One region of the Rhizobium sp. AP16 genome, then DNA from elsewhere that is predicted to be linked to it. Evidence: predicted binding sites of a transcription regulator. Region 1 holds the regulator's gene; each other region holds the start of a gene.
The links. Region 1 encodes LexA, which represses DNA repair genes until DNA is damaged. Its sites were predicted from a motif close to TGTTCNNNNTGTGTTCNG; they were not measured.
Positions count from the first base shown of each region.

Region 2: the regulator LexA is predicted to act here: its motif matches at 2,983-3,000, upstream of PMI03_RS31370 (ImuA family protein).
Region 3: the regulator LexA is predicted to act here: its motif matches at 3,059-3,076, upstream of PMI03_RS09375 (helicase-related protein).
Region 4: the regulator LexA is predicted to act here: its motif matches at 3,391-3,408, upstream of PMI03_RS17435 (ATP-dependent helicase).

Region 1 covers NZ_AJVM01000027.1:36,157-41,726, reverse strand. The annotation lists gene eno (phosphopyruvate hydratase) at 1-498, opposite strand, end outside; gene kdsA (3-deoxy-8-phosphooctulonate synthase) at 649-1,488, opposite strand; gene PMI03_RS12085 (VOC family protein) at 1,485-2,372, opposite strand; gene lexA (transcriptional repressor LexA) at 2,777-3,499, shown strand; gene PMI03_RS12075 (ComEC/Rec2 family competence protein) at 3,480-5,570, opposite strand, start outside.
Region 2 covers NZ_AJVM01000069.1:107,052-112,621, reverse strand. The annotation lists gene PMI03_RS22900 (error-prone DNA polymerase) at 1-545, opposite strand, end outside; gene PMI03_RS22895 (DNA polymerase Y family protein) at 542-1,969, opposite strand; gene PMI03_RS31370 (ImuA family protein) at 2,010-2,960, opposite strand; gene PMI03_RS22885 (metallopeptidase family protein) at 3,124-3,561, shown strand; gene PMI03_RS22880 (DUF1737 domain-containing protein) at 3,586-3,792, opposite strand; gene PMI03_RS22875 (CoA ester lyase) at 3,826-4,740, opposite strand; gene PMI03_RS22870 (hypothetical protein) at 4,866-5,099, shown strand; gene leuD (3-isopropylmalate dehydratase small subunit) at 5,279-5,570, shown strand, end outside.
Region 3 covers NZ_AJVM01000016.1:91,974-97,543, reverse strand. The annotation lists gene PMI03_RS09390 (acetyl-CoA C-acetyltransferase) at 1-333, shown strand, start outside; gene phbB (acetoacetyl-CoA reductase) at 457-1,182, shown strand; gene PMI03_RS31595 (hypothetical protein) at 1,227-1,400, opposite strand; gene PMI03_RS09380 (YMGG-like glycine zipper-containing protein) at 1,575-1,829, opposite strand; gene PMI03_RS30940 (DUF3309 family protein) at 1,877-2,032, opposite strand; gene PMI03_RS09375 (helicase-related protein) at 3,318-5,570, shown strand, end outside.
Region 4 covers NZ_AJVM01000063.1:195,475-201,044, reverse strand. The annotation lists gene secD (protein translocase subunit SecD) at 1-2,278, shown strand, start outside; gene PMI03_RS17440 (SMP-30/gluconolactonase/LRE family protein) at 2,351-3,223, opposite strand; gene PMI03_RS17435 (ATP-dependent helicase) at 3,487-5,556, shown strand; gene mmsB (3-hydroxyisobutyrate dehydrogenase) at 5,559-5,570, opposite strand, start outside.

The sequences.
Region 1 (5,570 bases):
GATCATGAATTCCTGGAAATCGATCGGATTGTCGGCATGGGCGCCGCCGTTGATGATGTTCATCATCGGAACCGGCAGCAGACGGGCGTGAGCGCCGCCGACATAGCGGTAGAGCGGCAGGTTTGCGCTCTGGGCGGCAGCCTTGGCAACGGCAAGCGATACACCGAGAATGGCGTTGGCGCCGATGCGCGACTTGTTCGGCGTGCCGTCAAGCTCGATCATGATGTCGTCGATCTGGATCTGGTTTTCAGCGTCCATGCCGCCGATCGCGTCGAAAATCTCGGTATTGACGGCTTCGACGGCCTTTTCGACACCCTTGCCGTGATAGCGCTTGCCGCCGTCACGAAGCTCGACGGCTTCATGCGCGCCGGTCGAGGCACCCGACGGAACCGCTGCGCGGCCCAAGCTGCCATCTTCGAGGTAGACATCGACTTCAACAGTCGGATTGCCACGGCTGTCGAGAATCTCGCGGGCGATAATGTCGGTGATTGCGGTCATGATAGCTTCCTGCTCGCTGGGTTATAAATCGATTGAAATCGTCTTAATCGAAGTCGCGGAAATTACAATGCCGCTCCGCACCTCGATCTGGCGCTCCAACAGGCCGCGTATAGCAAGTTCATGTCAGCCTGTTGAATGCCGCTTAAAGTCTCAAGCCTTGGCGATGGCGTCGAAGGCCAGCAGCTTTTCCAGAAGCTGCGGCATGTCCTTCAGATAGACCATGTTTGGACCATCGGACGGTGCGTTGTCCGGATCTTCATGCGTCTCGACGAAAACGCCGGCAACGCCGACGGCGACGGCGGCGCGTGCCAGCGTCTCGACGAATCGGCGGTCGCCGCCGGTCGAACCGCCCTGCCCGCCCGGCTGCTGCACGGAATGAGTCGCATCGAAAATCACCGGCGCGCCCATGGCCGCCATGATCGGCAGCGAACGCATGTCGGAGACCAGCGTGTTGTAGCCGAAGGAGGCGCCACGCTCGCAGAGCATGATATTCGGATTGCCGCTGTCGTTCAGCTTGGCCAGCACGTTCTTCATGTCCCAGGGCGCCAGGAACTGACCCTTCTTGACGTTGACGACGCGGCCGGTCTTGGCAGCGGCAACGAGAAGGTCGGTCTGGCGCGACAGGAAGGCCGGGATCTGCAGGATGTCTACCGTCTTGGCAACGACAGCGCACTGCTCCTCGGTGTGAATGTCGGACAGGACCGGAAAGCCATATTCCTTCTTCAGATCGGCAAAGACTTCCATGGCCTTTTCCAGGCCGATGCCGCGCTTGCCGGAGAGCGACGTACGGTTCGCCTTGTCATAGGAAGACTTGTAGACAAGGCCGATGCCGAGCTTACCGCAGAGCTCCTTCAGAACGCCGGCAACCATGAAGGCATGATCGCGGCTTTCCATCTGGCAAGGGCCGGCAATCAGCGACAGCTTGGCGGTGTTGGAAAACAGAACCTTGGATGCGCCCTCGCCGACGATCACTTCGGAATTGGTGCTCATGCTATCTCCTCGAAGGCGAACAACGCGCCCTGTCCAGGGGCGGGCTTTGCCAGAATACGATTGTTCTTACGCGTGTATGTGACGCCGTTAGCAGCCAAATGCGACGATGTCACGGAAAGATCGCGTGTCTTGAAAAGGATTGCGCGCGCCCGAAGGCCGGGATCGACCGTTGGTACCGGAAAATCGTAAAAGGCTTCCATGCCTTGCGGGGTCAAGACCTCGATCCTGGCGTTCGCCGTCTCGATCGTCAGCCCAAAGGAATGCTCCGATATCTTTGATCCGTCGGCAATCCGTTCAAAGAAGCCCCGGAACACGGCCGGCTTCGGCGTCGACAGGGCGACCCGCGCAATGCCGGTCACACCATTGGCATGCCGCTCCAGGGCGCTGCGATCAGCCGGCAAAGGGTTGATGCGCTGGGCGCAGAAAGCATAGAAATCCGGCGAGCGCAGATCGGCCGCGAAAGCGAGACGGAAGCCGGCGATCGTTTCAGAGCCATCCGGCATACGCATCGGCCGTTCGAAATTCAGCATGCGCCCGGCCGACATGGCGTTGGCCAGGAATCGCTTGTCATCGGCGGCGGCATCCTTCGTGCCGAGAACGATGGCCGAAAACCCTTCCTCGCCGATACGAAAACGATAGGCCTGGTCGCGAGCGACGAAAACATTGCCTTCCTCGATGCTCCTTTCGTATTGCTCCTGCGACGCGACGCCCAGGGGCTCCAGATAGGTCTTGTCGGAAAAGAACACGCAGGCATTCTCGGTGCCGAAGGGATGGCGGGCATCGGCAGCGACGGTAAAACCGAGCTTGCCCAGCCGCTCCCGCGCCATGGCAATATTGACCGTCGGCAGAACGAGATGATCCAGCGGATGCGGCGATGAAACCATGGTTTCCCCCTTGGTGCATGCCGCAGGTTTGCGCTCTTCCGACGCTCAATTCAAGATGAAAACGCAGTGTTTAAAACCAGCCAGATCGCAAATGGGAGGGCGCGTTGTCGAATGCTTTGCAACTGCGCGGAAGCCGGAATTGCTCCGGGTTTCAGTGATCATGCAAAGATAGCCGGCTCCTATTCCCGCAGAATCGCTCTTGGTCGATTTCCGCATATGTTTCATTGATCAGCGCTGAAATACTCCGCGGTTTCGCTCACTCGGGACTTGTTATGTTCTCCTTTATTTAATGCGCCGGCAAAACATTCATCGAAAATTAGGGACTTGCGGAACACATATGGAACATATAGTGTCCGTTCTGGATTTGTTTCACGACACCTTCACGATTCTGGGGTTCAAATACGATGTTGACACGCAAGCAGCAGGAACTGCTTCTCTTCATTCACGAACGGATGAAGGAGTCCGGCGTTCCACCTTCTTTCGATGAAATGAAGGATGCGCTGGACCTTGCGTCCAAGTCGGGCATTCATCGCTTGATCACCGCTTTGGAAGAGCGCGGTTTCATCCGCCGTCTGCCGAATCGGGCTCGAGCGCTTGAGGTCATCAAGCTGCCGGAAGCCTATAGTCCGAGCCTGCAGCCGCGCCGCGGCTTCTCGCCAAGCGTCATCGAGGGCAGCCTGGGCAAGCCCCAGCCCGTACAGCCCCCCGCCCCCGCCAAGCCGGCGAACGACGAGAACAACAGCGCCGTTTCCGTGCCGGTCATGGGCCGCATTGCTGCCGGTGTTCCGATCTCGGCCATTCAGAACAACACCCACGATATCACCGTCCCCGCCGACATGCTTGGCTCCGGCGAGCATTACGCGCTCGAGGTCAAGGGCGACTCGATGATCGATGCCGGTATCTTCGATGGCGACACTGTCATCATCCGCAACAGCACCACCGCCAATCCCGGCGATATTGTCGTCGCCCTGGTCGACGATGAGGAAGCAACATTGAAGCGCTTCCGCCGCAAGGGCGCCTCGATCGCACTCGAAGCGGCTAACCCCGCCTATGAGACCCGCATTTTTGGGCCGGATCGCGTCAAGGTGCAGGGCAAGCTCGTCGGCCTCATCCGCCGCTATCACTGACAGGTGACAGGGGCACAATCGGTGCACCGAATGCGCCCGTTCGCCAATCATAGGCGCGATGCAAATTCCATGGCCGCGCCAGGGTATCAAAAGCGGTCGTGGCGATCGGCCTGTCGGTGCCGAGATCCATTTCGATGGATCCGGACCGCCGGAGATTAGCTCCTGTGAAAAGCATTGCCCCCGAGCGGCAACGATCGAGCCGCAGCCGAACGGGGATGACCACAATATTGCCTGTGTCACAGGCCGGGCCAAGATAGGCGGCATTCTCGATGGTGACGAGTATGTCGCCATTGTCCAGCATCGCGACGCACCATGCCTGCTTCTGACAGACAAAGCCGCCCTGCCCCGCATTGTCCAATGCCGCCTCCATTGACTTACGGACGGCATTCCGTTCCTCAGAGCTCAAACGGCGACGGGTATCCGACTTACTGATTTTGGGTAGCTGGCTGTCGGATGCGAGTATCATCGGCGGTTTTTGGTCCGTCATCGACAATGCTCCTTTCCATTGATCGAAGATGAAACTGGGCGGCTTTTCGCGATTGGTCGCCAAGGCGCCGTCTCGTAGCAGCGCGACCAACGTCCCATCCTCGGAAATCATCAGGTCAGGCTTTCTGACATCCGGGCCGAGCGCGACGGCTGCGACGGAACCGATGATTACGAGCGCACCAGCATGTCGCAGCCGTGTTCGCAGCAATGTCATCAACAGGAAGCCGGCAATAACAGCCGGGAACATCCAGGCCGGCTGTCGTCCAAAAGGAATATCGCCGCCCCAGGCGGCGACCGTCGTGGCGATACCGATGACGAGCTCCAGTCCCTTGCCGGTGACCTGCCAGAATGGAGCATCCAGGCCGAATGGCATCAGCAGCATCGCCGCCATGCCGAATGGCATGACGATGAAGGAGACGATCGGCATGGCCGCGAGATTGGCGGCGAGCCCATATGTCGCCAACCGGTGAAAATGCTCGATCGAGAAAATAGCCGTCGATGCGCCGCCTAGAAACGACGTCGACGCTATGCCGCCGAAAAAGCGCGAGATGAAGAACAACGGCCGCAATATCCGGAAGCGGGAGAAAACGGTTTCCCGATGTCGACGCCGCGTCCAGAGCGTATAACCGGACACCAATGCTAGGGTCGCCGCATAGGACATCTGGAAACTTGGTCCGAGCACTTGCGACGGCGACAGAACGAGAATGATGATCGCCGACAGCGCGACGTTTCGAAGGCTGATGGATGGCCGGTCGAACAGCACGGCAATCAGCATGATTGCCATCATGATGAAAGCGCGTTCGGCCGAAACGCCGAAACCGGAAATGAGGTAATAGGCGGTCACCGTCACCAGCGCGCCAAAGGCTGCAATCTTCTTTGTCGGCCAAGCCTGCGCAACGCCGAAAAACAGGCTGAGAACATAACGCAGGCCGACATAGAAGATGCCGGCCGACAACGCCATATTCAGGCCTGAAATGGCGATGATGTGCGTAAGGCCCGCAGTCCGCAGTGCTTCGGTCGTTGCCTCGGAAATTGCCCGTCTCTCATCGGTGACAAGGGCCGCGGCAAAGGCGCCGGTATCGCCGGGCAGCGTCCTTCTGATCCGGTCGCCGATGCTGTTGCGCAAACCGGCAAGCCAGATATCCGCCTTGTCGAGAACCGACCCCTCAACGATATCAGCAGCCGATAGCAACAATGTCGGCGTCCCATAGGCGAAGCCATTCGCGCCGATGCCGTTGAAATAGGCGCTGAAGGCAAAGTCGTTCAAGCCTGGCAAGGCAGGTCCTGCCGGCGGCGTCAGCCGCGCCCTGGTCTGGATGAGATCTCCAAGTTCAAAGGGTTGCTGCTGCTTGCGCACGAAGACGGTCACTCGCTCCGGCGGCCTGCGAATGGTCGGGTTTTCCGTTGCGTCGAGGGCGACGACATAACGCCATCGCTCCTTGTCGCTGGACTCACGTCGTTCAACGCGCCCGGTTATCGTGGTCGTCACCGCTGTATCGAGCATCACCGTCGATGCGCGCCAAGCCTCTAATTGTGCCAAAGCCATCCCGAAACACACCAGCATGCCGGCCAGAAGAAGGTGCCG
Region 2 (5,570 bases), on a different contig from region 1:
GTCGCAAAAACCAGTCGATCCCGCCCGTCATAGGCAGGCGACAAGACCATATGAAGCTTCCTGCCGAAGCGCATCCAAAGCCGCGCAAGACATTCCTCCAGCTTTGCCTGTCCTTCCGGTGTCTCCACGCTCGCCGCATCTGGAACGAGCGCCAGCATCATCTCGTCGCCCCATTCCAGCAGGTTGCTTTCGTTCAGGATGCAAACGCCTTTTTCGCCACGCAGATTGCCGGCACTCAGCAACCGGCAGAGATGCGCCCAACCCTGGCGGTTCTGTGGGAAAGCGAGAATGTCGGGTGTGCCGTCCGAAAAGACGAGGCGGGCGCCGGGCTGAAAGCGATAGCCATGCTGCTTGGCAATGACATGCGCCTTGACCACGCCGGCGACGCTGTTGCGATCGGCAAGGCCAAGGCCGGCAAGGCCGGCGATCTTCGCGCCCAGCACCATCTCTTCCGGATGCGAGGCACCTTCGAGAAAGGAGAAGTTCGACCGTGCTCCGATCTCGAAAAAAGGGGCCGACCCGGAAAAGGACGGATGGCCGCTCACGCGAAAACCCCATGCATATACCAGCCCGGCGCAGCATCCTGCCCATAGAGCCCCTTGCGAAACAGCCAGTAGCGATGACCGTCCTCGTCCTCAATGCGGAAATAATCACGCTCCGGGACGTCTTCCGCTTCCTCGATCCACCATTCCGCCGCCAGCCGCTCCGGCCCTTCGGCCCGCAAGACCCGATGCATCATCCGCCGCCAGCGGAACTGCCGGGGTGGGCCATCAGGCACCTCGGCGGCAAAGGCCTCGATCGGCTCCGGCGTGCGAAACAGCCGGAGCGGCCGTTCGCCCCGGAAAAAGCCGTGACCGGCATCTTCGCTGCCCGTCCGCCTGCGAGTAGCGAGGATGTCCATGGCCGGCACCGGCCGGGCGGCCCGCTCGGGAATATGGCTTTGCCGCAACTCGAAACCCTGCAGGCAATCCGGCCCCAGCCGCGCCGCAACCCGGTCGGCGAAGGCGGCAAGCGACGTGCCCTGCCGGTCCTCCTCGACGAAATCGCCCTGCATCGCGTCGAAAGGCGCATGCTGCAGGACGTTCAGACGGACGATCTCGAAGCCGTATCCGACATCGAGATCGTCATGAATGGCGGTAAAGCGCTCGGTGAACAGGCCGGCGACCCGCCGCGGCTCACGCAACGGCTGCGACGCGCCGGCAGCAATGCGGAACACCGCGCCGTCGACCCTAAACAGCAGGAGTTCGAACAAGCGGCCGCCGACACCGCGCGCTTCCAGCCCCGGCTTCAGGGTTTCGGCAAGCTCGCGGGCCAATTGCAAGATTTCGGCCTCGGCCTGCACCGGCTCAGCAAGCCGCCGCTCGGCTGACAATTGCGCGACCGGCCGGCGCGGCGAGATCGGTTCCTCAGTCAGGCCAATGGCCTGATCGAGCCGCAGAAGCAGTTGCGCGCCGAAACGGCGGGTGAGTGGCGCCCGCGGCGCGACAAGAAGATCGCCCACCTGCTTCAACCCCAGCTTCTGCAATGCGGCGACGGTTTCCTCGCCGAGCCTCAGCGACGCGACCGGCAACGGCGCCAGCGCCTCTTCCATGGCGTCCGGCGGGACGACGCGGCTGTCGTCAAAGCGGGCAACCGCCCAGGACAGGCCCGGCGCCGAGGAGATGGCGCCACGAACGTCGAGACCAAGCCCGGAAATGCGGATCAATATATCCTCGAGCAGTGCCTCTTCGCCGCCGAAAAGATGGGCGCAGCCGGTAATGTCGAGAAAAAGCCCGTCCTTGCCGTCGATCGCCACCAGCGGCGTATAACGATCGCACCAGTCGGCGATCGCCTCCAGCAGCTTGCGGTCTGCCGCCGGATCCTCTTCGATGACGTCGAGAGCGGGACAGATTGCCTTCGCCTCGGCAACACCCAGGCCGAGCTTCAGCCCGATGATCTCCGCCTTTTCGTTGAGCGCGGTGAGCCGCATGGCATTGCTGAGCTTGCCGGCGCAGGCGAGCGGCGGCGCTTCAAGCCGGCCGTCTGTACGCCAGGACAGGCCCCAGCGCTTGCGGGCGATCCGGTCGGTCGGCAGATGCGGGAAGGTCAGCGCCAGAATGCGCTGCGTATTCGTCGGGAAAGGCAGGACGCTGAGCGTCGGGGACAGGGGAAAACTGGCGGTCATGGGCATTCCATTCCAGGGTTATGGAAAAAGGCGCCGGGTTACGGCTCTTTTCCAGGGTGAGATGAAAGGCCGGATGACCGATGCTACCGCCAAGCATCGATCCGTCCGGTAGAAGCCGCGCCAAAGCCGGCGCGGGTTCGACGCAGAGGCGGAAGAGGGCGCTGCTTGCCTCCTCCTCGCCCCCCTGCCGCAATAAGAACAAAGGCCGTCCCGCCGCCTTGGCCCGAAGCGCGAGCCGCCGGCTTTCGGTCAGGCCGAAACGGGCCGGATTGCCGCGCACTTCCAGGATGACGACCGCAAAGGCAGCACTTGCGAGTGCCGTCTCCGCCAGCCACAACGCCTCTTCCAGCTTGCGCGGCGAGGCCTGCAGGAAAGCGGACGGTTCCAATCCGAAATCCCTGATGCCGATGGGGTAGGGCAGGCCCGCCTCCATCGCCGCGACCGTGTCACCGATCCATAGAACCGGCGCCACAGCCGCGGTCTTGCCGGCGGCTTGCGCCCCAAGCCGCGCGGCAAGAGCAAACGTGAAAGCGCTGGCCGCACCCGCATGACGCAAGGCCAGCGAACGGATTTCCGTCAGTGCATCGAGCGGCACACCGCCCTGCATCGCCTCATCGAGATCGACAACCCCGATCGCAAGCAGCGACTGGGCAGCATCCGCCTGACCGGCATCAGGTTCCATCGCCTGCGTCTCATGCGCAGCCGCTGACAGCGCCGGTATCGGCCTGCCTTCCAGTCGGGCGATGGTTTCACGCAGGGCAAAAAGCGTTTCCCGCGCCACGGCGGTCTCGGCCATGACGTTAGCTCCAGATCAATTATGTTCCTGTTATGTTCTTATGGATTCCAGAGGTCGAGGAAAGAGTCAACATGATTCTATGAGAAAATATTCCTCTGCCACAATCGGCTCTCGAAAAAGCCGAGCAAAGGCTCTATATGACCAGCTACGGAAGGAAGCATTCATGGCCCGCATTGACCAGAGCGAGGATTGGCGGGACCGCCACGCACCCTCAATCAGCACGTTTGAATCACTGGCCACGGAGGCTTACAGCCACCTACCGGACGAATTCCGTTCGCTCACCGGCAATCTCATCATTGTGATCGAGGATTTTCCAGACGACGACGTGTTCGAGGACATGGCGCTGGAAACGCCCTTCGACCTGCTCGGCCTGTTCGAAGGTCGCGGCATATCCGAGCGCTTCACCGCCCAGACCGGAGAAATGCCGAACAAGATCCGCCTCTATCGCCGGCCGATCATCGATTACTGGGCGGAAAACGAGGAAACCCTCGGCGACATCATCACCCATGTCCTGATCCACGAGATCGGCCATCATTTCGGCCTGAGCGACGAGGACATGGAGCGCATCGAGGAAAGCGCGGAAGAAGCGACGGATCGCTAGAAGAGCAGTCCTATTGCTGCACGCCTATTGCTCGGAAAGCTTGATCTCAGGATCATAATCCTTGCCGACAACTTCCTTGACGACCGCCTGGCCGCACTGCATCACGCCGGTCGCGGCGTTGAAGCTATAGGTCGGCGAGCCCGAGAGATCCCAGCCCTTGTTCAGCGCGGCGGTCACCCTGTGGCAGAAGGAAGCGTCATCCGGTCCGGTGAGGAAGCGATAGAGTTTCATCGAAGCGTCTTTCGTAACATCTCGGCCTCACCCTCAACTTGCCGAAGGGCGATGGCGTTTTGCAATCAGGCGAGCTTTATGAACCAGTCTCTCCGCCTGGACAAGATGCAGCCGCTCGACCATGCGGCCGCCGAGATTGACGACATTAAGGCTCGCGGCGGCGGGATCGGAAAAGGCGGCGATGATCGCCTCCGCCTCGGCAATCGCCGTCTCGTCCGGCCCGAAATGCCGATTGGCGGCCTCGATCTGGTTCGGGTGGATCAGCATCTTGCCAGCAAAGCCCATGGCGCGACCTTCGTCGCATTCGGCGTCCAGCGCCTGCATATCCTTGAAATCGTTGAAGACGCTGTCGATGGCGTCGAGCCCGTAGGCGCTGACGGCCAAAATCACCTGCATCAGCCAGGGCACCAGATAGGCGCGACCCGGCTGCGGCAATACCCCGGTCTCCTTGCGCAGATCGTTGAGACCGACGACGAAGCAATCGAGCCGGCTTCCCGGCGTGCGTCCGGCCTCGGCAATGGCGGCCGCATTCAGAATGCCGCGCGGCGTCTCGATCATCGCCCAGATGCGCAGGCTCTCCGGCGCATCCGCCTCGGCAAGCCTATCGCTGACGACAGTCACATCCTGCGGTCCGTCGACCTTGGGCAGAAGTACCGCATCGGGTTCGAGTGCCAGCACCAGCTCCAGGTCGTCGGCGCCAAAACCGGATGACAGCGTATTGATGCGGATGATCCGCTCCTTGCCGACAGGCGGCGGGCCGGCAAAAAAGACCTTCAAATTCTCCCGCGCCTCCGCTTTCTTCTCCGGCGCCACGGAATCCTCGAGATCGAAGATGATCGCATCGCAATCGAGGCTGACGATCTTTTCAAGCGCGCGAAGGTTGATCGCGGGTACGCTCAGCACCGAGCGGCGCAGGCAGACGGAACGGGGAGGGGCAGCTCTACTCATCCTCCAGTTTTGCCGCGCTTTCAATCTCTAGGCAAGATGACAATGGCGCGACAACAAAAAGCCACGCTCCTCTTGCAGATGGGAGAAGAGAGGACCACATTTCCATGAGTAGAGAGGTCTCGACCATGAAAAACATCCGTTCCTTGTTTATCGCGCTTGCCGGCATCACCGTGTTTGCGGCGATGGCGCTGTTTACCGTTTCGCTGACGCTCGCCGTCGGCGGCATCCTCACCGCGCTTATGGTGGGCCGCGCGATTTCGCTGCGGATGAAGCCGGTTCCGGTGCGCGCCAGGGCGAACAACGGTCAGCGCGAGATGCGCGTCTGGAACGACGGTCGCGGCACGATCATCGATCTCTGATATCGGGCAGGGCGGCGTCTTGCCGGGCCCGAGGCGCTTGTGCGCGCAATTCCCAAATTGCAGCACCGCGACGGATGCGCCCACCTGCGGAGCATTTCCAAGATTCCCCTTCATTTTGGGCCGGATTTGCGCTATTGGCAGGATAATTCGTGCATAGACGAAAATTGAAGGCAGGACCTATGGACAAGTTCGTGAAGTTGACCGGTGTCGCAGCACCCCTCCCGGTCGTCAATGTCGACACCGACATGATCATCCCGAAGGATTATCTGAAGACCATCAAGCGCACCGGTCTCGGAACGGGATTGTTCGCCGAAGCCCGTTACAATGAAGACGGATCGCCGAACCAGGATTTCGTGCTCAACAAGCCGGCCTATCAGAACGCCAAGATCCTCGTCGCCGGCGATAATTTCGGCTGCGGTTCCTCGCGCGAACATGCTCCCTGGGCGTTGCTCGACTTCGGTATCCGTTGCG
Region 3 (5,570 bases), on a different contig from region 1:
GTCGATCCCAAGATCATGGGCTCAGGCCCGATCCCAGCCTCGCGCAAGGCACTGGAGAAGGCCGGCTGGTCGGTCGGCGAACTCGATCTTGTCGAGGCCAACGAGGCCTTTGCCGCCCAGGCTTGCGCCGTCAACAAGGATCTCGGCTGGGATACGTCGATCGTCAACGTCAATGGTGGCGCGATCGCCATCGGCCACCCGATCGGCGCGTCCGGTGCCCGTGTTCTCAACACGCTGCTGTTCGAGATGAAGCGCCGGGGTGCCAAGAAGGGTCTCGCGACACTTTGCATCGGTGGCGGCATGGGTGTTGCCATGTGCTTCGAGGCGTTCTGAGGCGTTTCGCGCGTCAGCGCCGCGCAAGACGGTTTCGAATAATTTTCCAGAAGAAACGATGAAGGCGGAGCGGACGACCGAAGATCGGTCGTCCCGTCCCTGCCGCAACAAGGGGAGTGGCACATGAGCAGAGTGGCGTTGGTGACGGGTGGGACGCGCGGCATCGGAGCAGCGATTTCGATGGCGCTGCGCAATGCCGGCTACAAGGTCGCGGCAACCTATGCCGGCAACGAGGAGAAGGCCCGGGCTTTCCACGAGGTGACGGGTATTTCCGTCCACAAATGGGATGTGACCGACTACGAGGCTTGCGGCAGAGGTATCGCCAAGGTGCAGGACGAGCTTGGTCCTGTCGAGATCCTCGTCAACAATGCCGGCATTACCCGCGACGCCATGTTCCACAAGATGACGCCGCAGCAATGGAATGAGGTCATCAATACCAACCTTACCGGCCTGTTCAACATGACGCATCATGTCTGGCAGGGCATGCGCGACCGAAGCTTCGGCCGTGTCATCAATATCTCGTCGATCAACGGCCAGAAAGGCCAGATGGGCCAAGCGAACTATTCCGCCGCCAAGGCCGGCGACCTCGGCTTCACCAAGGCGCTGGCACAGGAAGGGGCGGCCAAGAACATCACCGTCAATGCCATTTGCCCCGGCTATATTGGCACGGAAATGGTGCTCGCAGTGCCGGAAAAGGTGCTGAACGAGCGCATCATTCCGCAGATCCCCGTGGGACGGTTGGGTGAGCCGGAAGAGATCGCGCGCGTTGTTGTCTTCCTTGCCGCCGATGATGCCGGTTTCATCACGGGATCGACGATCAGCGCCAATGGCGGCCAGTTCGTCGTTTGAGCATGGGAGTGACAAGTTGGCTGATTGTCGGGAGTGTCCGGCAATCAGTTCCGGCCTGAATTCCCGGAGCGCTGCTGCCTGGGTTTGAATTCCAGGATGACGGGCTTGAACACCATCCGGCGCATTTCCCTGTCACGCACCCGCGAGGCGTAGATCAGCACGACGAAGCTGGTGCCGACGAGAGCGAGCGCTGCGGTGCCTGCGATGATTGCAATCATGGTGTCCGTCCCTTTTCAAAAACGTTGACCCATCCCTGCGCGATCGGCGCGGGTGCTTGTATTCGCCAGAAAATTCCGGTTCGAAGTTTTCGGCATGACCATTTGGCTTTCACGGCCGGTCGTCAACAACGTGCTGACGGCCGGCCGTGAAATCTGTCTTAGCCTGTCATTGCCTTAGCGGCAGCGAGCCTCGTAGCGGCTGCCGTAGCGGTCGCGGTAGACGCAATAGCCGCGGCGCTCATGAGACCGGCCGATGAGGTTGCCGACAACACCGCCGGCCACGGCGCCGACTGCGGCACCACCCCAGCTATTGGTGGCAACACCGCCGATGACTGCGCCGGTTCCGGCACCGATGGCCGTGCCTCTCTCCGTGGCACTGCATGAGGCGAGTGCGCCCACGATGGCGATCGCGACGATGATTTTTTTCATGGTATTTGCTCCCTGGTATGACGAGGTTTTCAACGTTATCAGCCCGATCAGATCCGGCCCATCAGCAATAGAATGAGAACAATGACAAGAACGAGGCCGAGACCGCCGGATGGACCATATCCCCAGCTTCGGCTGTAACCCCAGCTCGGGAATGCACCGATCAGCATGAGAATCACTATTATGAGTAAAATGGTACCAAGCATGGCTTATTTCCTCCGCGTCCAGCGCTTGAAGTTCCCGCTGGCGTGAGACTTCACTCCAGTGGTTGCTCCAATCGGTGTGCCCATTTACCTCGTTTATACAAAACGGGCGGCGCACCGTGTTCGCTACCCGAAGAAACTCGCGCCGCACGAAATTGTTCCGGCTCAGAAATAACCGGCGATGTGAGGACGCGTCGGCAGGACGATGCAAAGGTTAACGGAGCAGCGCATCGCGCGCGCGAAAATGCCCTTCGACGACCTCTTCTTATGGTTAAAAATTTATTTAAATACAATATGTTGCGGTGAACGAAACGGGAAGATGGGCCTGTCCGCGATTCGTCAGCGATTCGTTCTGCATTTGGGCTTTGGTTAACGCCGGTAGGCGATTGGGCCTCGAAGCGATGATTGCCTTCCGATATGTGGGCATTTGGCCCGATCGCCGCAAGGTAGTGCTCCATCGATGGAAATCGTTAAAATCGCGCGCTTTCGGGCTCGTCCACTCCGTCAGCCCATTCTCCATCTGGATCGGCTTCCTCGTCCGATCGCTACATGTAGCCGTGAACAAATAGAATACAGCGCGGAATCAGCGATTCGTCGCCGATTCGTTCCGGCTTCGGTCGAGGTGTTAACGGGCGCAATTATTGCGGGAATTTATTGATTTATTTTATTCGACTTCGCTTAAAGGTTAATTGCAATCCACGATTCGGGCTGATTCTGCGCTTCAACCATCCAGAGTCCTGTGTGTTTCCTCCGTAAATGCGCTAGATATTGTGGAGAACAAAGGCAGAATCCGAGGAAGTCGGTGATTCGTCGCCGATTCGTTCCGGCTTTGACCCGAATCTTAACGGGGCGCTTTCGCGAGCCGGATTCGTAAAGGAAGTCGCCATATTTACAAATGGTTAACCATGTTTTGCAAGGTGAACTCGATCCCTGCCGAATAGCCGATTGACTCTCCTCTCATCGGAAAAGCGGGTGAAAAGACGATTCAGCATCTGGTGGGACTCTATGAATCAAAATCCATATGTTGTAGTGAACAAAATGGGAACTCTTCAGAGTCAGCGATTCGTCGCTGATTCGTTCTCAAGCTGTTCCGGACTCGTCGGGACTCGCCTGGGATGTAGCGATAATGTAGCTTTTGGTTGAGCTTGTTATTTATGAAATCGAATGTTGCGGCGGTTGTTTTTTGATTCAGGTCTTGCCTTTGTCACATATGGTCGTCATCTCTTCTTCTCTTCCCAGGGGAGCTTGCTGATCGCAAGACAGTGGTTTCTCGCCCATGCATGGACCTATGACTCAGACCTCGCAGCCAATGATCCTGAGCGGACGCGGCGTAACCGCGGTGCTCGGACCGACCAATACCGGCAAAACCCATTACGCTATCGAGCGCATGGTGGCGCATGGCAACGGCGTGATCGGCCTGCCGCTGCGGCTGCTGGCGCGCGAGGTCTATACGCGTGTCGTCGAGAAGGTCGGAGTGCAGAATGTTGCGTTGGTCACCGGCGAAGAGAAGATTTCGCCGCCCAATGCGCGCTATTCGGTCTGTACCGTCGAGGCCATGCCGCGCGAGACCCGCGCCTCCTTCGTTGCCATCGACGAAGTGCAGCTCGCCGGCGATCTCGAGCGCGGCCATATCTTCACCGACCGTATCCTGCATCTGCGTGGCCGTGACGAGACGCTGCTGCTCGGTGCCGGCACGATGCGGCCGATCCTTGAACAATTGCTGCCGGGAATTACCGTCGTCGAGCGGCCCCGCCTGTCGCATCTCTTCTATGCCGGGCAGAAAAAGATCACCCGCCTGCCGCAGCGCACCGCGATCGTTGCCTTTTCCGCCGACGAGGTCTACGCCATCGCCGAGCTCATCCGCCGCCAGCGCGGCGGGGCGGCCGTCGTGCTCGGCGCTCTCAGCCCGCGCACCCGCAACGCCCAGGTGGCGCTCTATCAGGCCGGCGACGTCGAATATCTGGTGGCGACCGATGCGATCGGCATGGGCCTCAATCTCGATGTCGATCACGTTGCCTTTGCCCAGGACCGCAAGTTCGACGGCTATCAGTTCCGCAATCTCAACCCGGGCGAACTCGGCCAGATTGCTGGTCGTGCCGGCCGCCATCTGAAGGACGGTACCTTTGGCGTGACGGGGCAGGTCGATCCCTTCGACGACGAACTAGTGCGGCGCATCGAGGGTCACGAGTTCGATAATGTTAAGGTGCTACAGTGGCGCACCAAGCAGTTCGATTTTTCGTCGATCGCTTCGCTCCGTGCGAGCCTTGAGGAGGCGCCCCGAGTACCGGGCCTGACGCGCGCGCTGCCGGCGGTCGATCAGCAAGCGCTGGAAGCGCTGTCGCGTGATCTGGAGACTGCCGATCTCGCCAGCAGCCCGGCGCGGGTCGAAAAATTATGGGAAGCCTGTGCGCTTCCCGACTATCGGCGTATTACGCCCGCCCAGCATGCCGATCTTATCGCTACCCTCTTTTCCGACCTCGTTCGCTATGGCACGGTAAAGGAGGAATTTCTTGCCGAGCAGGTGCACCGTGCCGATCGGACAGATGGTGAGATCGACACGCTTTCGGCGCGAATCGCGCAGATAAGAACTTGGACCTATGTGTCGAACCGGCCCGGTTGGCTTGCCGATCCGACACACTGGCAAGAAAAGACGCGGGAAATCGAAGATCGATTGTCCGACGCGTTACATGAAAGGTTGACGAACCGCTTTGTTGATCGCAGGACATCTGTGCTCATGAAGCGCCTGAGAGAGAATGCGATGCTGGAAGCTGAAATCAGTGTGAATGGGGATGTCTTCGTTGAGGGGCATCATGTGGGACAGTTGACCGGATTCCGGTTTACGCCGGTCTCGGGAACCGAGGGGCCGGACGCCAAGGCAGTCCAGACCGCCTCGCTAAAGGCGCTCGCGCTGGAATTCGAGGCGCGCGCCGCCCGGATGCATGCGGCCGGCAATAGCGATCTGGCGATCAGTGCGGACGGTCTCGTCCGTTGGCTCGGCGATCCCGTGGCGCGTCTGTCGGGTAGCGATCACATCATGCGGCCGCGCGTCATCCTGCTCGCCGACGAGCAGTTGACGGGCAATGCGCGTGATCATGTCGCCGCGCGCATTGAGCGCTTCGTGAACCATCATATCAGCACGGTCCTGAAGCCGCTCGACGATCTGTCGCGCGCCGAGGACCTGCAGGGGCTTGCCAAGGGGCTGGCCTTCCAGCTCGTTGAAAATCTCGGCGTTCTGTTCCGCCGCGATGTCACCGAAGAGGTGAAGTCGCTGGATCAGGATGGCCGTGCCTCGATGCGTCGCTATGGCGTTCGCTTCGGCGCCTATCATATCTTTGTACCCGCCCTGTTGAAGCCGGCGCCGGCCGAGCTCATCACTCTGCTCTGGGCGCTGAAGAATGACGGACTCGACAAGCCAGGCTACGGCGACCTGATCCCGGTGCTTGCCGCCGGCCGGACCTCCGTCGTCACCGACCCGACCTATGAGCGCACCTTCTACAAGCTCGCCGGCTTCCGTTTCCTCGGCAAGCGCGCGGTGCGTATC
Region 4 (5,570 bases), on a different contig from region 1:
CGGCGACCAGATCGTCGTAACGCTCACCGATCCGACGCAGAGCGGCGATGCGGTGACCCAGCTGCAGACGCTTGCCAACACGATCACATCCGGTCTTTCGGCCGGCCAGTCCGACCTGACGATCGCCCCGAACGCCGGCGCGATCACCATGTCCTTCTCGAAGGCCGGTATCGCCAGCAACGTCGATTCCGCCGTCCAGCAGAGCCTGGAAGTCATCCGCAAGCGTGTCGACCAGGTGGGCGTCGCTGAACCGACCATCCAGCGCGTCGGCCCCAACCGCGTTCTCGTGCAGCTTCCAGGCGCACAGGACCCGTCGCGCCTGCGCGAGCTTCTCGGCTCGACCGCGAAGATGTCCTTCCATCTGCTCGCCGACAATGTCGATCCAAACAATCCCGGCCCCGGCGTCACGATCCTCAAGGACGAGCAGGGCCAGAGCTATCCGGTGCTCGATCGTATCGAGCTTTCCGGCGACCGCCTGACCGACGCCCGCGTCAGCTTCGATCCGAACACGCATGAGCCGCTCGTCACCTTCCGCTTCGACAGCGCCGGCGCCAACCGCTTTGCGGAAATCACCCGCGAAAATGTCGGCAAGCCCTTCGCCATCGTGCTCGACAACAAGGTGCTGAGCGCACCGAATATCCGCGAGCCGATCACCGGCGGTTCGGGCCAGATCTCCGGCAACTTCACCGCCGATAGCGCCACCACGCTCGCAGCCCTGCTGCGCGCCGGCGCCCTGCCGGCCAAGCTGACGGTCATCGAAGAACGCACCGTCGGCGCCGACCTCGGCGCCGATGCGATCCAGAAGGGCATCTATAGCGGCCTGGTGGGCTTCGTCCTGGTTGCCGCCTTCATCTTCGTACTCTACGGCGCCTGGGGGATCCTCGCCAATGTTGCACTGCTGATCCACACGATTCTGACCTTCTCGGCCCTGACGCTGGTCGGTGCCACGCTGACGCTGCCCGGCATCGCCGGCATCGTCCTCGGTATCGGCCTTGCGGTTGATGCCAACGTTCTCATCAACGAACGTATCCGCGAAGAAACCCGCAAGGGCCGCGGTGCCTTCGCCGCCATCGATAACGGCTTCAGGAAGGCCTATTCGACGATTATCGACGGCAACATGACAGCCCTGATCGCGGCTGCCATCCTGTTCTACTTTGGCTCCGGCCCGGTTCGCGGCTTTGCCGTCACCATGGGTCTCGGCCTCATTATCTCGATGTTCACCTCCGTCGCCTTCGTGCGCGTCGTGATGATCGCCATCACCCGTCGCCGCAAGCTGAAGGTGCTCAACATCAGGCCGCTGATCCCCTTCAGCCCCTATGACAAGCACATTCACTTCATGAAGGCCCGCTTCTTTGGCGTCACCGTCTCGGCGATCCTGTCGATCGCCTCGGTGGTACTGTTCATCCATCCGGGCCTCAACTACGGCGTCGATTTCCGCGGCGGCATCCAGATGTCGGTCAAGACCAAGGACGCGGCCGACTTGTCGACGTTCCGCGAGGGCCTGAACACACTCGGCCTCGGCGAAATCTCACTGCAGTCTTTCGGCGACAACAACAGTATCCTTGTCCGCGCCCAGCGCCAGGACGGCGGCGAAGAGGCACAGACAGCCGCGGTGACCAAGCTCAAGGCAGAAATCACCAAGATCGACCCAGCCGCGACCATTGAAGGCACCGATGTCATCGGTCCGAAGGTCTCGGGCGAGCTTGCCTGGGCCGGCATCCTGTCGGTCGTGATCGCCAGCCTGGCGATGCTCGTCTACATCTGGGTGCGGTTCGAATGGCCGTTCGCGGTCGGCGCCATCGTCACGTTGGTCCTCGACGTCACCAAGGCGATCGGCTTCTTCGCGATCACCGGCCTCGATTTCAACCTGACGGCCATCGCCGCGATCCTGACGCTTGTGGGATACTCGGTGAACGACAAGGTTGTGGTCTATGACCGTATGCGTGAAAACATGCGGCTCTACAAGTCGATGCCGCTGCGCGACATCATCGACAAGTCGATCAACGAGACCCTGGCGCGAAGCCTCTATACCAACGCCACCGCCTTCCTGGCGCTGGTGCCGATGGCGATCTGGGGCGGCAGCGCCGTCTCCAGCTTCGCGATCCCGATGGTGTTCGGCATACTTGTCGCTGGCGCCTCGTCGATCTTCATTGCCGCGCCGATCCTGCTCTTCCTCGGCGACTGGCGCCGCCGCCATGCCAAGCCCGTCGCCAACGATGCCGCACCGGCAGACGGCAAGTCCGGCAAGGACAACAAGCAGATCCCGGCCGCCGAATAAGCAGCGGATCGACATGAATGAGGACGTGCCCGGTCTCCGGGCACGTCCAAGCGGTCTTCAGGCTGGATCACTCTAGATCGACGGCATATGCAGCGGCAGCCCCGGACGTGGCGCCACTATTCTTTCCAAAGCACCGTTTTCCTGCTCGCTAATGAGCACATATTTTCCGTCGGGCGTGAAGGCGATGTTGCCCGGCCGCATGCCGTTGGTGCGGATCCGGCCGGTAATCTTTCCGGCGGGATCGATCAGGCAGACTTCGCCCAGCCCGTAGAGCGCGCAATAAAGCACGCCATCGCGATCGAAGGCCATGCCCGCAGGGCCGCGCAGCGCCGTGACGGCGGGCGTCGGTATCACCTGTGCAAACAGCTCTTGCCGTGCGCCGACGACCTGACGATGGATTTTCCCGGTCAGGGTCTCGCTGTAATAGAGCCGCCCGTCCGAACCGAAGGCGATGCCGCTGGCATGGAGCAGGCCGGTCGCGAGCACCCGCAACACGCGGCCCTCGCCGGGGTCGATCTGATAGACGCGGCCATTATAGGGAGCTCGGAAGAAATCCGGATTGATATCGGAGCCTTCGTGCAGATCGGAGGCGCGGACACCGGAATCGGTCATATAGAGCAAGCCGTCCGGGCCGAAGGCAAGATCGTTCGGATAGAGAAACGGGCCGTCGCTGCCGCCTTCGATGACCTGCAGCGTCCGGCCTTCCGGCGAGAGGCGAACCAGGGAATTTTCAGGGCCGCCGGCTACCCAGAAGCAATTGTTGCCATCGACAGCGAGGCCGCTTGGCAGGCCGCCGGGTCGGCAGACCTCATGACGTGTCCCGTTGGCGGCAATCACGCTCAGGCAGCGGCGACTGTCGCCCATCTCCACCAGCGCGACGCGCCCATCCGGCAGACCAACCGGCCCTCCAGGCTGGCGCAATCCGGTGGCGATTGTCTCGTTCATGCTCGGGACCCCTCACCTCTGCGCTCCAAAAATCGACTGTCACAAATGTTACATAAGTACGCAAAAGGCCGTTTTCGAGCAGGCATTCGTTAAATCTGAAGTAGTTCCTCGGCGGGAAGGTCACATCGGCGTGTAAAACCGGCCGAACTTGACAGTTTTGGACAATTGGGAACATTCATCGAACATTCGGATATGATTGCGATCGTGATTCGCCGCCGATTCCGCATTCGCGCGCCTGCCGTGCGAAGCCTTCAGGAGAGCCCATGAGCGCCGCCTATCTGGAAAAGCTGAACCCGGAGCAGCGGCTGGCGGTGGAGCACGGCACCACGGTCGAAGGCAGCCATATTGCCGGGCCGCTGCTGGTGATTGCCGGCGCCGGCTCCGGCAAGACCAACACGCTCGCCCACCGCGTCGCACATCTGATCGTCAAGGGCGCCGATCCCCGCCGTATCCTGCTGATGACCTTTTCCCGACGCGCCGCCGCCGAAATGGGCCGCCGCGTCGAGCGCATCTGCCGCGAGGTTCTCGGCGCCAATGCCGGCATCATGGCCGACGCGCTCGCCTGGACCGGCACGTTTCACGGCATCGGCGCACGGCTTCTCAGGGATTATGCCGAGCAGATCGGCCTTGACCCAGCCTTCACCATCCATGACCGCGAGGACAGTGCCGACCTGATGAACCTCATTCGGCACGATCTCGGCTTCTCCAAGCTGGAAAGCCGCTTCCCGACCAAGGGAACGTGCCTTGCCATCTATTCCCGCGCCGTCAATTCCGAAGCGCCGCTCGAAGAGATGCTGCGCGATTTCTTCCCCTGGTGCGCCACTTGGGACAAGCAGCTGCGCGACCTCTTTGCCGCCTATGTCGAGGCCAAGCAGGCGCAGAACGTCCTCGATTACGACGACCTGCTGCTCTACTGGGCGCACATGCTGCACGAACCGCTGATCGCGGAAGACATTGGCGGCCGCTTCGACCATGTGCTGGTCGACGAATATCAGGATACCAACCGGCTGCAATCGTCGATCCTGCTGGCGCTGAAGCCCGATGGCCAGGGGCTGACCGTGGTCGGCGACGATGCGCAGTCGATCTATTCCTTTCGCGCCGCGACGGTGCGCAATATTCTCGATTTCCCCACCGCCTTCACGCCATCAGCCAATATCGTCACGCTCGACCGTAACTATCGCTCGACGCAGCCGATCCTTGCCGCCGCCAATGCGGTCATCGACCTCGCCTCCGAGCGCTTCACCAAAAACCTGCGCACGGAGCGGCAGAGCGCCGAGCGCCCGCGGCTGGTGACGGTGCGCGACGAGGCCGATCAGGCGCGCTATATCGCCGACCAGGTGCTGGAAAACCGCGAGAGCGGCGCGAAGCTGAAGCAGCAGGCCGTGCTGTTTCGCACCTCAAGTCACAGCGGACCGCTGGAAATCGAGCTCACCCGCCGCAACATTCCGTTCGTCAAATTCGGCGGACTGAAGTTTCTCGACAGCGCCCATGTCAAGGATATGCTGGCCGCTCTCCGCTTTGCCCAGAACCCGCGCGATCGCGTCGCCGGCTTCCGGCTGATGCAGCTGCTTCCGGGCGTCGGCCCCTCGACCGCGCAGCGCGTGCTCGACCATATCGGTGAAGAAGCCAGTCCGATGGCCGCTCTTGCCGAGTTTCCTGCACCGCCGCGCTCGGGCGAGGACTGGACGGGTTTCGTTGCGACCATGCAGGAACTGAAAAGCGGCAAGGCGGGATGGCCGGCGGAAATCGGTCTCGTGCGGCAATGGTACGAGCCGCATCTGGAGCGGGCACATGAGGATGCCTCGACGCGGCTGGCGGATCTGATCCAGCTCGAGCAGATTGCCGGCGGCTACGGCTCGCGCGAACGCTTCCTCACCGAACTGACGCTCGACCCGCCGGACGCCACCAGCGACCAGGCGGGTGTACCGCTGCTCGACGAGGATTATCTCATCCTCTCGACCATCCATTCCGCCAAGGGTCAGGAATGGACGAAGGTCTTCCTCCTTAACGTTGTCGATGGCTGCATCCCGGCCGACCTCGCCGTTGGCTCGTCCGCCGAGATCGAGGAGGAGCGGCGGCTGCTCTATGTCGCCATGACGCGCGCCAAGGACGGCCTCGACCTGGTCATTCCGCAACGCTTCTTCACCCACGGCCAGCATGCGCAGGGCGACCGGCATGTCTTCGCCTCGCGCACCCGCTTCATTCCGGTGACTTTGCTGCAGTTCTTCGAAGTCTGCGGCTGGCCGCAGGCGCGATCAGACAGCCCCGCCGCGATCCAGGCGCGGCAGGTGCGCGTCGATGTCGGCGCGCGGATGCGCGGCATGTGGCGGTGACGTCAGTTTAACTC